DNA from 3 places in the Priestia sp. TRM10 genome. Region 2 is predicted to be linked to each of the others. Evidence: predicted binding sites of a transcription regulator. Region 2 holds the regulator's gene; each other region holds the start of a gene.
The links. Region 2 encodes Rex, which represses fermentation and respiration genes when NADH is low (regulators of the CRP and FNR family bind a similar motif). Its sites were predicted from a motif close to TTGTGAAATATTTCACAA; they were not measured.

Region 1 (4,241 bases), on a different contig from region 2:
TTTATTGTTCCTATCTCTAGAAATGTAACAAGAGTGATTGTTGCTGATTTCTTAAAGCAAAACGAATCACATACAAGAGAGCTTTCACTTGATGAGCTAAAGGAAAGCGTAAATCGTCTCATTTCTACCCCTTTATCATTACACAATCCAGTTTGGCTCAGTCGTTTTGGAACCTCTCATAAGCAAGTTCCTTCCTATCAACAGGACCATGTCTTTTTTGTAGGAGATGCTGTTCACATCCATAACCCTGCAGGTGGACGAGGAATGAACATTGGACTTCAGGATGCTATGAATATATCTTGGAAGCTATCTTTCGTATTAAGAGGCTTTTCCCCTCCATCTCTTCTGCGAAGCTATGATGAAGAAAGAAGGCCCATTGGCAAAAGCGTTCTGCAATCTACATCATTTCTCATAAAAAGCGTTACAAGCCAGAATAAGTTTTTTTCATCTTTAAGAAATACACTTGCTCCTAAGTTGATAGAGAAAGACTTTATTGCTACAAAAATTTTAGAAAGGCTAAGCAACATTGGTTTTCATTATAAAAAATCCCATCTCTCTAAAAAGATGCAAAGCCAATACTTACAGACAACAGGCTTAAAAAGTGGAGAAAGAATACAAGATTTCACTTTTTACAATCATGAAGGGGAGTGGCGCCTGTACGAACTTTTAAGAACACAAACATTTATCAGTCTCTTCTACTTAGATAGTTTACAAGAAAGTGATAAAGTTCTTATTGACCGCTTTCATAAAGTACTTAACGTGCATTACCCTAAAGCAATAAATCCTTTTGTTGTTTTAGGAAAAGCACCTGAATTATGTTCACTCCCCTGTTTAGTTGATCATGATCAAACATTACGAAAGAACATCCATATGAGTCATAAGGACGTCCTCCTTCTTCGCCCTGATGGATATGTTGCCTTTCATCAAAAAGAGCTAAATATACAAGAAGTTATTCATAAATTGAGCTATTGGCTCTTATCTAAAAAAGGTTAGGATTTTCTCCTAACCTTTTTTAATTAAAACGGAAATCGCTTTTGTTTACTATATTCCTCATCATAAGCATAAGAAGCACGCAGCACTAACTCATCTTGAAATCGGTTTCCGGCAATTTGAAGACCAATTGGTAACCCTGAGGCGGAAAAACCAATAGGAAGTGATGCTGCTGGAAATCCTGTTGTATTATATAAATGCGTTAACAACCAGTCTGAAACAGAACTGATTTTCTTACCGTTAATTTTATCAGGGCCAAGCAATCTGTAATCAAAAGCTGGAACAGCAAGCGTTGGAGATAAAATTAAATCATACGAGCCAAAAAAGTCTTGCATTTTGTTCCAAATAGAGGTCCGGATTGGATCAAGATTTTTATATTGCACAGCATTTAATTTTGTGCCTTCCTCAATCATCGCTTTATAGGAATCTGACACCCACTCTGGATTTTCATTTAAAAGAGGCCCGCTTCCAGCAGCTGCTGATGAATACCACATACTTGTGAAAAAGATGCTAAACTCCTCAAGGTTCATGCCGAAATCCATATCAATTTTCTCAACTGTACAACCAAGCTCTTCCCACTTTGACAACGTATTTTCAACAATATGAGCAACTTCCTTGTCCACTTCATAAAGACCAAAGTTTTCGGTATAAGCAATTCTAACTCCTTTTAAATTCCCTTTAAGTTTTTGACTTATTTCTTTATTATACACAGGCAACGAAAAAGGGTCTCTTGTGGAAGGTCCTTGTGTATTTTCTAAAAACAAGGCAGCATCCAATGGTGAATGACTCAAAACACCATGATTGGCAAATGGCGCTGTTGAACCAAAAGCATTTGCTGTGCTGTTTGTATTTGGAATAGCTCCGTATGTAGGCTTGAATCCGTATACTCCGCAAAAGCTGGCTGGAATACGAATAGATCCTCCCCCGTCATTTCCTTCTGCAATTGGTACAAGCCCAGCTCCAACAGCTGCAGCGGAGCCACCGCTCGATCCTCCTGATGTTTTAGAAACGTCCCATGGATTTTTGGTTGCTCCAAATAATAGGTTGTCTGTTGTGCCAATATGACCGAACTCAGGCGTGTTTGTTTTTCCAATCACAATAGCTCCGGCCCTTTTCAATCGTTCAACAATTACAGCATCTCGATCTGGAATATGGTTTTGAAAAGCAGGTGAACCAAACGTTGTACGAATTCCATTTGTTAAAGTTAAATCTTTTATAGCAATTGGAATGCCGTAAAAATCCCCTACATTTTCTTCTTTCATTAATCTTTCTTCCGCTTTCTTTGCTTCTTCTCTTACATTTTCATTTAGTGTTACAAATGCATTAATTTTATCGTTATAATCTTCAATTCGTTTTAAAAAGTAATCTGTTACTTCAACTGGAGAAAGTTTTTTCGCTTTCATTTGTGACACAAGCTCAGAAACGCCAAATTGTTCTAACATAGCCCAACACCTTCTTTTTCTTATCTACTCGTCAGTGTACGAAATTTTTAAATACCGAGTCAACCAACTGTACTTCTTATCCAAAAAATCTTCTCCTCATTAGTTAAATTAACTAGCGATATTTCTAGTCACTACGAAAAAACGCCTATTTCACGTTACATTTCCTTACATATCAATTTATTAATTTTTTCACAGATAGTATAAATAAAAAAAGATATCCTTTTCGTACATCTTTATTAAGTTTGAAGGTCATCTAAAACTTATCACTAGAAGGAGGAACAATAATGAAATTATCTCAATTGAGAACAAGTGGTCATGCTCCATCATTATTTTCAGCTTTTTTATACTTTGACGTTAGTTTTATGATTTGGGTAATGCTCGGTGCATTAGGCGTTTATATTACAAATGATTTTGGACTTTCTCCAAGTGAAAAAGGCTTAATTGTCGCTATTCCTATTTTGGGAGGATCTATTTTCCGTATTCTTTTAGGAATGTTAACAGACCGAATTGGCCCAAGGAAAACAGCAATTATCGGCATGTGTGCAACACTAGTTCCGCTTGTGCTTGGATGGCAGTTTGGAAATACAATGGGAGAGCTGTACATAATCGGGATTTTGCTTGGTGTTGCAGGTGCAAGCTTCTCTGTTGCTTTACCAATGGCAAGTCGTTGGTATCCACCACATCTTCAAGGACTTGCAATGGGGATTGCAGGAGCAGGAAATAGCGGAACCCTTCTAGCTACATTGTTTGGCCCTCGCCTTGCTGAAATATATGGATGGCACGGTGTAATGGGAATGGCTATTATCCCTCTTTTACTTGTATTCTTAATCTTTATCTTTACAGCAAAAGACGCTCCTTCACAGCCTGCTCCACAACCTTTAAAAGAATATCTTAAAGTTTTTAAATATCGAGATACATGGTTTTTCTGTCTTCTCTATAGCGTAACATTTGGTGGATTTGTGGGCCTTACAAGCTTCTTAAGCATTTTCTTCGTTGATCAGTATGGGTTAAGTAAAGTTGCAGCAGGAGACTTTCTCACACTTTGCGTTGCCGCAGGAAGCTTCGTTCGCCCAATCGGTGGTTTTCTTTCTGATAAATTTGGTGGAGCTCGTATTCTTATGTGTTTATATATTGGAGCTGCTCTTTGTATGTTTGGAGTTGCACAACTTCCAGGGCTTGGGCTTGCGATTGCCATTTTATTCGTTGCTATGGCCTGTCTTGGCATGGGAAATGGCGCTGTATTCCAACTCGTTCCACAACGTTTTCAAAAGCAAATTGGTATGATTACCGGAATTGTTGGTGCTGCGGGCGGAATTGGAGGTTTTTTTGTTCCAAACTTACTCGGTACTTTAAAAAGCACAACAAATACGTATGCAACAGGTTTTATCGCCTTTTCGGCCATTATTCTCGTTGCTTTAACCGTTCTTGTTGTTGCCCAGCAAACATGGAAAAGAACGTGGAATGCTCAAAATGAATCCGTTAAAATTTAAAAAGAAGCACTTTAAAGTGCTTCTTTTTACTGTTTTAGTCGAAATGTATAACGGCTTTCCTCTTGAAATGGCTTTTCGGGATAAAGAACAGCACTAGGGAAATTCTCATGATGAATCGCATCAGGTAACTTCTGCAGTTCAATGCAAATAGCCCCATGTTTAAAGCCAGCCCTTCCTTCATTGATTTTCTCTTTTTCGGTTAATCCATTGTTTGTATAAATTACAACAGCTGGCTCAGTTGTTGTTGCATAAAGTTCAACTGTCTTATTTTTATTTTTCAGCACAACTTCTTTGTCTTGGAGTAAAAATCCATGATCAT
Region 2 (4,241 bases):
TCATATGTTACAATAGCTAAGGTGAATTGTTTTGCAATGTACATAAGTTTTACCTTCAAATATATTATAAAGGGGTTTTCATTTCTTGACTAAACGTTACTGGTATGTCATTTTGACGTACGTATTAATGCAGCTTTCTGTATATCCAGTTTTGTATGCCCTAGTAAAGATGAATGTATTTTCTACAAGATCTGAGCTTGTCACGGCAAACATTTATTGGACAATCATTAGCTTTATCCTTGCTTTAATCATTACGCTTCTCTTATTAAGACCAGATATGAACATGCGTAAAAAATACAACTGGTCTAAAATTATATCTTGGGCAATTCTAGGCGTTTTTATGGCACTTTTAGCGCAAGGAATTGCATCTAATATCGAAACGAAAGTATTTGGCGTGAACCCTGAATCAGAAAATACCCAGAATATTATGAGCTTAGTAGAGGTTGTTCCGTTACTAATTGCTGTTGTCTCTATAATAGGTCCTATTTTAGAAGAAGTAGTATTTCGTAAAATCATTTTTGGTTCGCTTTACGAGCGATCTAACTTCTTTATCGCAGCAATTATTAGTTCCTTTATCTTTGCTCTTGTTCATCAAGATTTTTCACACCTTCTCGTTTATATGTCGATGGGACTAACATTTGCTTTTCTCTATGTTAAAACATCGTCTATTCTTGTTCCCATCTTCGCACATGTTTCAATGAATACATTCGTTGTGATGATGCAGTACGTTTTTAAAGACGATATTGAAAAATACATCGACCAACAGGAGAAACTTCAACAAATTTTCGGAGGCTTTCAGCTATGAGAACTACTCCCCTCAACTTGGGAATTATGTATGGATTTTTAGGACTTATCTTTACGTTTCTTGCGATTCGAAATGCGCATGAAACAGTCTTTAACTTTATGACGATTGTATTTACCATTTTTGCAACGCTAGAAATTGGGGTTGCCATTAGAGCGTTTATCCTTCATTTTCGTATCAAAAAGATGAAAAAGAAACAGTAGAAGATAAAGACAGCCTTTCACAAGCTTTAGCTATGAAAGGCTGTCTTTATTTTATATTCTATTGTACATGGGATTTTTCCTCTTCTTCTTGCACTTTCATACTCTTTTTGTAAGAAAAATAAGAGATTCCAATACTGATTTCATATAGAACTAGCAACGGTAACGTCACCATTAGATGAGACAAAAGCTCTGGAGGTGTAATAATCGCTGCGATGACGAGCAATACAAAATATGCATACTTGCGGATGCTCACTAATGTCATTGGTGTGATAATGCCTAAACGAGTGAGAAACATGACAACAACAGGCATTTGAAACAAAATCCCAAATGGTAATGTAAATTGAAAAAGAAATTCAAAGTACTCATTAATTCCAATCACTTGATTTACGTCTAAACGCTCTGTTAAGCTTGTCATAAACTTAACGACAAATGGAAAGAGAACAAAATAAGAAAATGATACCCCCGCTAAGAACAATAGCACCGAGAATGGTATATAGCTTAATGTTACTTTTCTTTCTTTTTCAAGTAATCCAGGACTTACAAATGCCCATACATGATAAAGAATCACAGGTGAAGAAAGAACACATCCAATAATAAAGGCAAACTGCATATAAATCTTCACTGGATCTGTCAGACGAAATGTATTCATCTCAAGGTCTTTCACTTCATCTGCACCTTGTAAATAGACAATAAGACTGTCGGCAAGAAAAAAGCCTGCTATTGTTGCACCTAAAAAAACGGCTGCAACAATTAAAACTCTTCTCCTAAGCTCTCCAATATGCTCATAAATCGACATGTTTTGTTCATTCATATCGCTTCACCCTTGCATTATTTAACATCAGTATGATCCGCTTTTGCTTTTTCTTTCCCTTCATCATCTGCAATTCCTTGTGCACCTTGCTTAAATTCACGCAGTGTTTTTCCAACTGCCTTTCCTAACTCAGGCAGTTTTTTAGGACCGAATATTAAGAGAGCTGCAAAGACAATGAGAATAATACTTCCCGTGCTAAGCATCTTCTCCCACCTCCTCTAAATGGAATGTGTTACACGTTCCCTCAGTTGACTAACTCTGTTGGATAGTTGCGTAAAAAATAAATGAGCGCTTGAAGCTCAACAGCTAAATCAATATGATGAATACGAATTGAATCTGGCACATTGATGCGCGCTGGTGTAAAATTTAATATCCCTTTTACACTAGTATGCTCTAATCTGTCTGTTATACCTTGAGCAGCTGTTGCAGGTACTGTTAAAATAACAACGCTTATATCGTTACCTAGCTTTTCTTCTAAATCATTAAGATGATAAATAGGCACATTACTAATTTTCTGGCCTACTCGACTTTCATCAACATCAAAAGCCATTTCAATTTTTGTATTATTATTTTTAATGAAATTATAGTTCAATAATGCTGTTCCAAGATTACCAACACCAATTAGCGCAATCTTTGTTAATTCATCTTGGTCTAGCGTTTTTCTAAAAAATGTAAGTAAATAGTTTACGTTATAACCATATCCCTTTTTTCCTAAAGCTCCAAAATAAGAGAAGTCACGACGAATTGTTGCTGAATCTACTTTGACCGCTTCGCTTAGCTCTGCTGACGATACTCGCTGTTTTCCTGAGGAATGTAAATTCTTAAGAAAACGATAGTATAAAGGCAAGCGTTTGGCTGTTGCCTGCGGTATTTTTAATTGTTCTGTACTCACACTATACCCCCCAATCTGTTAACCCTTGTTCCCTTGTAAAATCTCCACTTTTCCCACCTGTTTTTGTAAGCAAATACGTTGGACCAATAACCATTCCTTTATCGATGGCTTTGCACATATCGTAAGCGGTCAAAGCACATACGGACGCTGCCGTTAGCGCTTCCATTTCTACTCCTGTACTCCCCTTTGTCTTTACAGTAGCTTCAATAAGCAAGCGATATTTTCCTTCTTTTTCAGCCCAATTAAATTCAATATTTACTCCTTTTATAAATAAAGGATGGCACATTGGAATAAGATCAGACGTTTTTTTGGCCGCCATGATGCCTGCTATTTGAGAAACAGCTAATACATCACCTTTTCCAATTTCTTGTGATGTAATCTTATCGTATGTTTCTTTGTTTACTTCAATGCTTGAAGCAGCTGTTGCAACTCTTGTTGTTTCAGCTTTCTCTGAGATGTCGACCATATTAGCGCGACCTTGTTCGTTAAAATGAGTAAACCCCACTTTAGTTCCTCCTTATGTTTGACTATACACTATTTTTAGTCATCTGTCTTTGCACTTTCTACCTATACGAATGTTCCTTTTTAACTCTCCTTTATAGGTATGGTAGAATACCTATAGCAGCCTTTTTTCAACATAATGTGAATTATTTAACTAAGGAAAGCTCTAGAATAGCTGCCTGAGCTCTTCCCCCCTTTATTGTAAAGGATTAACTGAGGTGAAAAAATGATTTTATTACAACTAAATAATATCACGAAGTATTTTGGCGCTGATATTATTTTATCGAATATTAAAATGGAAGTACAATCAAACGACCGAATTGGCCTGGTTGGTCGAAATGGAGCTGGAAAATCCACTCTGCTTAAAATTATTTCAGGTGCAATCTCCTATGACGGTGGGGAAATTATAAAACCAAAAGATGTAGAACTTGGCTATATGGGCCAGGATACAATGCTTGAATCAGACTTGAGCATTTGGGATGAAATGATGACAGTATTCTCACCGCTAAAAGAAATGGAAAAGAAAATCCGTTCACTAGAAGAAAAAATGGGTGATCCTACCTTTTTAAACGATTCTACCAAATATGAAAAGCTCCTTCAAGAGTACGACATGCTTCAAGCAGCTTTTAAAGATAAAGGTGGATATCAGTATGAAGCAGAAACTCGTTCTATTTTACATGGATTTCGCTTTAAAGATCACTCTATACCTATCTCAACGCTTAGTGGAGGACAAAAAACACGCCTTTCACTTGCAAAATTATTGTTAACAAAACCAGATTTACTCATACTTGATGAACCAACAAACCATCTTGATATTGAAACACTTTCATGGCTTGAGCAATTTTTACAAGGATATGCAGGCGCCATTTTAATTGTTTCACACGACCGCTATTTTCTTGATAAAGTAGTCAATCGCGTTTACGAAATTTCACGTCGGCAAATTAAGCGCTATGTTGGAAACTATTCTTCCTATCTCATTCAAAAAAGAGAACAATATGATCAAGAGATAAAGCAATACGAGAAACAGCAGGA
Region 3 (4,241 bases), on a different contig from region 2:
CCCTGAAGGTACATATCTTGCTTGGATTGACTGCCGTGGAATAGGTTTTTCAGATGAAGAATTAAAAGAAAGGCTTCTTCATAAAGGCCATTTAGCACTTGAGCCTGGACCTAAATATGGTACGCAAGGTGAAGGGTTTGTTCGTATGAATCTTGGTTGTTCTAAAGAAACTGTACTTGAAGGTCTGAAACGTTTGAAAATAGCACTAAGCAAATAGAAAAGCAGGCTAATGCCTGCTTTTCTACATTTTCGTTGTATTTTTAATTTTTTCCTCAAGCTCTTTTGCTTGTCTTTCTTGCTTTTTAGAAATTTTCTTTATAAAGCTCATTGTCCAAATAGCAGCTAAAAAAAATAAGATAAGCGTAATGAATGCAGGAATATACTCTGTCTTATCTTCAGGAAAATATAAAAAGAAACCAAAGCCAAACATCATTTTCACACTCCTCAGTTTTTCTACTTCTAACCTGAAATTTGTGAGCCTTTCCTTTATACTAAAAATAAAGAAGATCTAAGAGGAGGAAATAGCATGGAAGAGAAGATTAAAGTAGGTTCTATTGTGACGGGCCTATATAAAACAGGAAAGTATGTAGGAGAAGTGACTGAAATCCGTCCTTCTCATTATCTTGTAAGAGTTTTAGCTGTTTTAAAGCACCCTACTCAAGGGGACCTTCATAATCCAAATCAAACGGATGTTGCGCTCTTTCATGAACGCAGAGCTCTTGCTTACCGTGAACAAACGAATGTACCCCAAAAAATGGTTCATATCTTTGATGAAGCTATACCTGATTATAAAGAGTCACTTAGAAAAGCGCTCTCTGTTCAAATTGAGAAATACGAAGGTAATGAGAGTTCATTTGCTCAGCAATGCCTTGTTCATCTCAAAAACTTAGAAAAGGACTACTTTCCTCAAACGTAAAGCCAAATCACTTTTTGAATGACTTGGCCTCTATGCAAACTTATTTAATACTTTGGAAAGGTCAATTCGATCTCCAATGGTTGTTTTAGCAGGGCTTGATAAATAACTTTTATCCTTTTCAACAAGCTTGAAAATGTTATAGGTTGTCATCGCATCATCCAACGCACGATGATGCGTCCCTGTTCCTTTTTTTCCATATGCTTCAACGGCTTTCCAAAGACCTGTTTGATTACGATCTCCAAAAAATTTCTTGTATTCCATCGATAAATCAACTTGTTCACCTTTGAATGTGAAAGGAATGCGGGCTTTCTGACAATTTTGTCGCAACACTTTCATATCCATATTTCCCCATGTGACAACAGTAGTCTCATAGTTTTTACAATAATTTTTGAATAGGTCTGCAAGCTCTTGAAGTGTTATACCACTATCAACGCTTTGCTGTTCGATGCTTAAAAATGTTTTACAACGGTTAGTTAATGTGGGGAAATGCTGAGGGCGAACATAAGAGGAAAATGTGTCAATAACTTTGTAATTTCTCGCTACTACAATGCCAACTTCAATAATCTCAGGAAAAAAACCTTTTGGGCGCCCTTTTTGTTCAGGCATTGTGAACTCAAAATCAATAAAAAGATGCTGACTTTCTTTTCCCATAACTCCTCCCACCCTTCAATATATTTCTTCTTTAGACAATATATTTTTATTATACCATCTCAACTGCTTTTATATGTCAGTTTTTTGACACGAAACTAAATATTCAGAATTTAATTTTTGGTCTTTTCTAGCTTTCTTACTAGTTAATCTATTCATTCTTTTGTAAAATGATAATAGTTAAACGCCCTTAATTCTATCTTTACGAGAAAAGCGGCTTGTTTGTTTAAGAATTCTAGAATATGAGGAAGAAGAGCTAACTAAATTTTAAAGATTGTTCTATCCTCTTACAAAGGGATTCCCACCTTTGGTAAAAGTTTATTCCATAATATACTTTATAATATATAAGTTATACTATATAATATATAGTATACGTATTAGACCTTCTCAGGAATGTGAAGGTCTGTATTTCTTGCATGAATTTCTTGGCTAGTTTATTTAAAAAGTTTAGAAGCACTATTAATTGTTTTATTTTTGTTTTAAGTTCATTATTATATGTATCTCAAAATTTTTGATAGGTTTGAATCTGTATTTTTTTTACACTTTCTACCTCTAGATGCTTGTGAAAAAGTTTGTGCACTATTTTACAAACTTTTTTGTAGGTGTCTAAAAATCAAGCATAATGCTTAAAAGTAAAGGAGAATTGGATATGTCAGAAACAATCACTCAAGCAAAAACTGATCAAGAACGATCAAAATTTTCTGCTAGCCAAGAACAACTTGATGTACTCGATCAGCTATTAAAACCTGAGGTTCAAGAATCTCTAACAACACTAGTTGAGGAGCTTCCAAAGTTAACTGAGCTTGTTAGCATCTTATCTAAGTCTTACGACTTTGCACAATCAGTTGCAACTGATGATGTTCTAAAAAGTGACACAGTTGGAGCAATCCAAGAGCTTGCTGAGCCTGTAGTTCACACAGCTAAAAACCTTGCAGCAACTGCTATTGAGGCAAAAGATCGTGCAGACGAAAGCAAAGAAGTAATTGGTATCTTTGGCTTAATGAAAATGCTGAAAGACCCTCAAGCACAAAAACTATTCCGTTTTGTAAATGCTTATCTACAAGTTTCAGCTGAACGCGAAAACAAATAGTATTTTTCATACTCAATTAGTAAAAACGGAGGAACTAACATGTCAAAAAAAATTGTCATTCTAGGCGCTGGTTATGGCGGAGTTTTAGCAGCTTTAAATGTTCGCAAACACTTTAGTAAATCAGAAGCAGAAGTAACAGTTATTAACAAATATCCTACACACCAAATTATTACAGAGCTACACAGACTAGCAGCAGGTAACGTATCTGAGCAAGCTGTGGCTATGCCTCTAACAAAGCTTTTTAAAGGTCTTGATATCGATCTTAAAATCGCTGAAGTTGAGTCTTTCTCTGTAGACAATAAAGAAATCAAACTAGGCGACGGTTCTACCCTAACTTACGATGCTCTTGTTGTTGGTTTAGGAAGTGTTACAGCATACTTTGGTATCCCTGGCCTTGAAGAAAACAGCATGGTACTAAAATCTGCTGCAGATGCTAATAAAATCTACAAGCATGTTGAAGAGCGTATTGCAGAATATGCAAAAACTAAAAATGAAGCTGACGCAACAATCCTTATCGGCGGTGGCGGTCTAACAGGTGTTGAACTTGTTGGTGAATTAGCTGACATCATGCCTAAACTTACTCGCAAATACGGTGTTGACCCTAAAGCAGTAAAACTTAAACTTGTTGAAGCAGGTCCAAAAATCCTTCCTGTTTTACCAGACCACTTAATCGAACGCGCAACTTCTAGCTTAGAAGCTCGCGGCGTTGAGTTCTTAACAGGTCTTCCTGTAACAAACGTTGAAGGTAACACTATTGACCTTAAAGACGGTCAAAAAGTTGTTGCTAACACTTTTGTTTGGACAGGCGGAGTTCAAGGTAACCCACTTGTTGGCGAAAGCGGTCTTGAAGTAAACCGTGGTCGCGCAACAGTGAACGACTTCCTTCAATCAACATCACACAAAGATGTATTTGTTGCTGGAGACAGCGCGGTTGTATTTGGCCCAGAAGGTCGTCCATACCCACCAACAGCTCAAATTGCTTGGCAAATGGGAGAGCTTATCGGTTATAACCTTTATGCTTTCTTAGAAAACAAAGATCTTGAAACATTCTCTCCAGTTAACTCTGGTACACTTGCAAGCTTAGGCCGCAAAGATGCAGTAGCAACTATTGGAGCAAACTCAACTCCACTTAAAGGGCTTCCTGCTTCTCTAATGAAAGAAGCAAGTAACGTTCGTTACTTAACTCACATTAAAGGTCTTTTCAGCTTAGCTTACTAAGTTAGACAAGCTCTCTATCTATACGATAGGGAGCTTTTTTATTATTTGTAGACTCTCCTCTTTTTATGATGTTCTTGCCTAAATTACTTTTTTCCTTCATACACTAACAAGAGTTCATTTTTTTGTGACAATTTCTGCTTAGAACATTGTAGTTTGCAGAACAGTTTTATTTAAAAGGAGGAATTTTAGTGTACTATTATCCTTACACATATCAGCCTGACCCATATGCCCCCCTTTATCGATTTCAGAGCTTGCCTACCGTACGTCCTAATCAATTTAAAAATTCTGCTCAAACAATGAAAGGATTACTAAAAGATGCTGAGAGGATGACAGAAGCTATCCACTCTTCAAATGAGTTAGCTTCCTCTA

Region 1: ACK3CR_RS05190 (NarK family nitrate/nitrite MFS transporter) is a predicted target of Rex. The motif match lies at 2,610-2,627, and genes of this name have one in related genera.
Region 3: ACK3CR_RS10455 (helical membrane plugin domain-containing protein) is a predicted target of Rex. The motif match lies at 2,137-2,154, and genes of this name have one in related genera.

The regions. Positions count from the first base shown of each region.
Region 1 is NZ_JBJZOT010000007.1:6,960-11,200, reverse strand. It holds partial or broken gene ACK3CR_RS05200 (FAD-dependent monooxygenase) at 1-993, shown strand, start outside; gene ACK3CR_RS05195 (amidase) at 1,017-2,432, opposite strand; gene ACK3CR_RS05190 (NarK family nitrate/nitrite MFS transporter) at 2,717-3,922, shown strand; gene ACK3CR_RS05185 (aldose epimerase family protein) at 3,949-4,241, opposite strand, start outside.
Region 2 is NZ_JBJZOT010000014.1:4,183-8,423, reverse strand. It holds gene ACK3CR_RS16675 (CPBP family intramembrane glutamic endopeptidase) at 86-805, shown strand; gene ACK3CR_RS16670 (YdiK family protein) at 802-1,005, shown strand; gene tatC (twin-arginine translocase subunit TatC) at 1,064-1,816, opposite strand; gene ACK3CR_RS16660 (twin-arginine translocase TatA/TatE family subunit) at 1,834-2,019, opposite strand; gene ACK3CR_RS16655 (redox-sensing transcriptional repressor Rex) at 2,061-2,708, opposite strand; gene moaC (cyclic pyranopterin monophosphate synthase MoaC) at 2,710-3,213, opposite strand; gene ACK3CR_RS16645 (ABC-F family ATP-binding cassette domain-containing protein) at 3,436-4,241, shown strand, end outside.
Region 3 is NZ_JBJZOT010000011.1:412,339-416,579, reverse strand. It holds gene ACK3CR_RS10475 (MalY/PatB family protein) at 1-217, shown strand, start outside; gene ACK3CR_RS10470 (hypothetical protein) at 242-430, opposite strand; gene kapB (kinase-associated lipoprotein KapB) at 527-916, shown strand; gene kapD (3'-5' exonuclease KapD) at 947-1,567, opposite strand; gene ACK3CR_RS10455 (helical membrane plugin domain-containing protein) at 2,214-2,654, shown strand; gene ACK3CR_RS10450 (NAD(P)/FAD-dependent oxidoreductase) at 2,694-3,872, shown strand; gene ACK3CR_RS10445 (YuzC family spore coat inner layer protein) at 4,061-4,241, shown strand, end outside.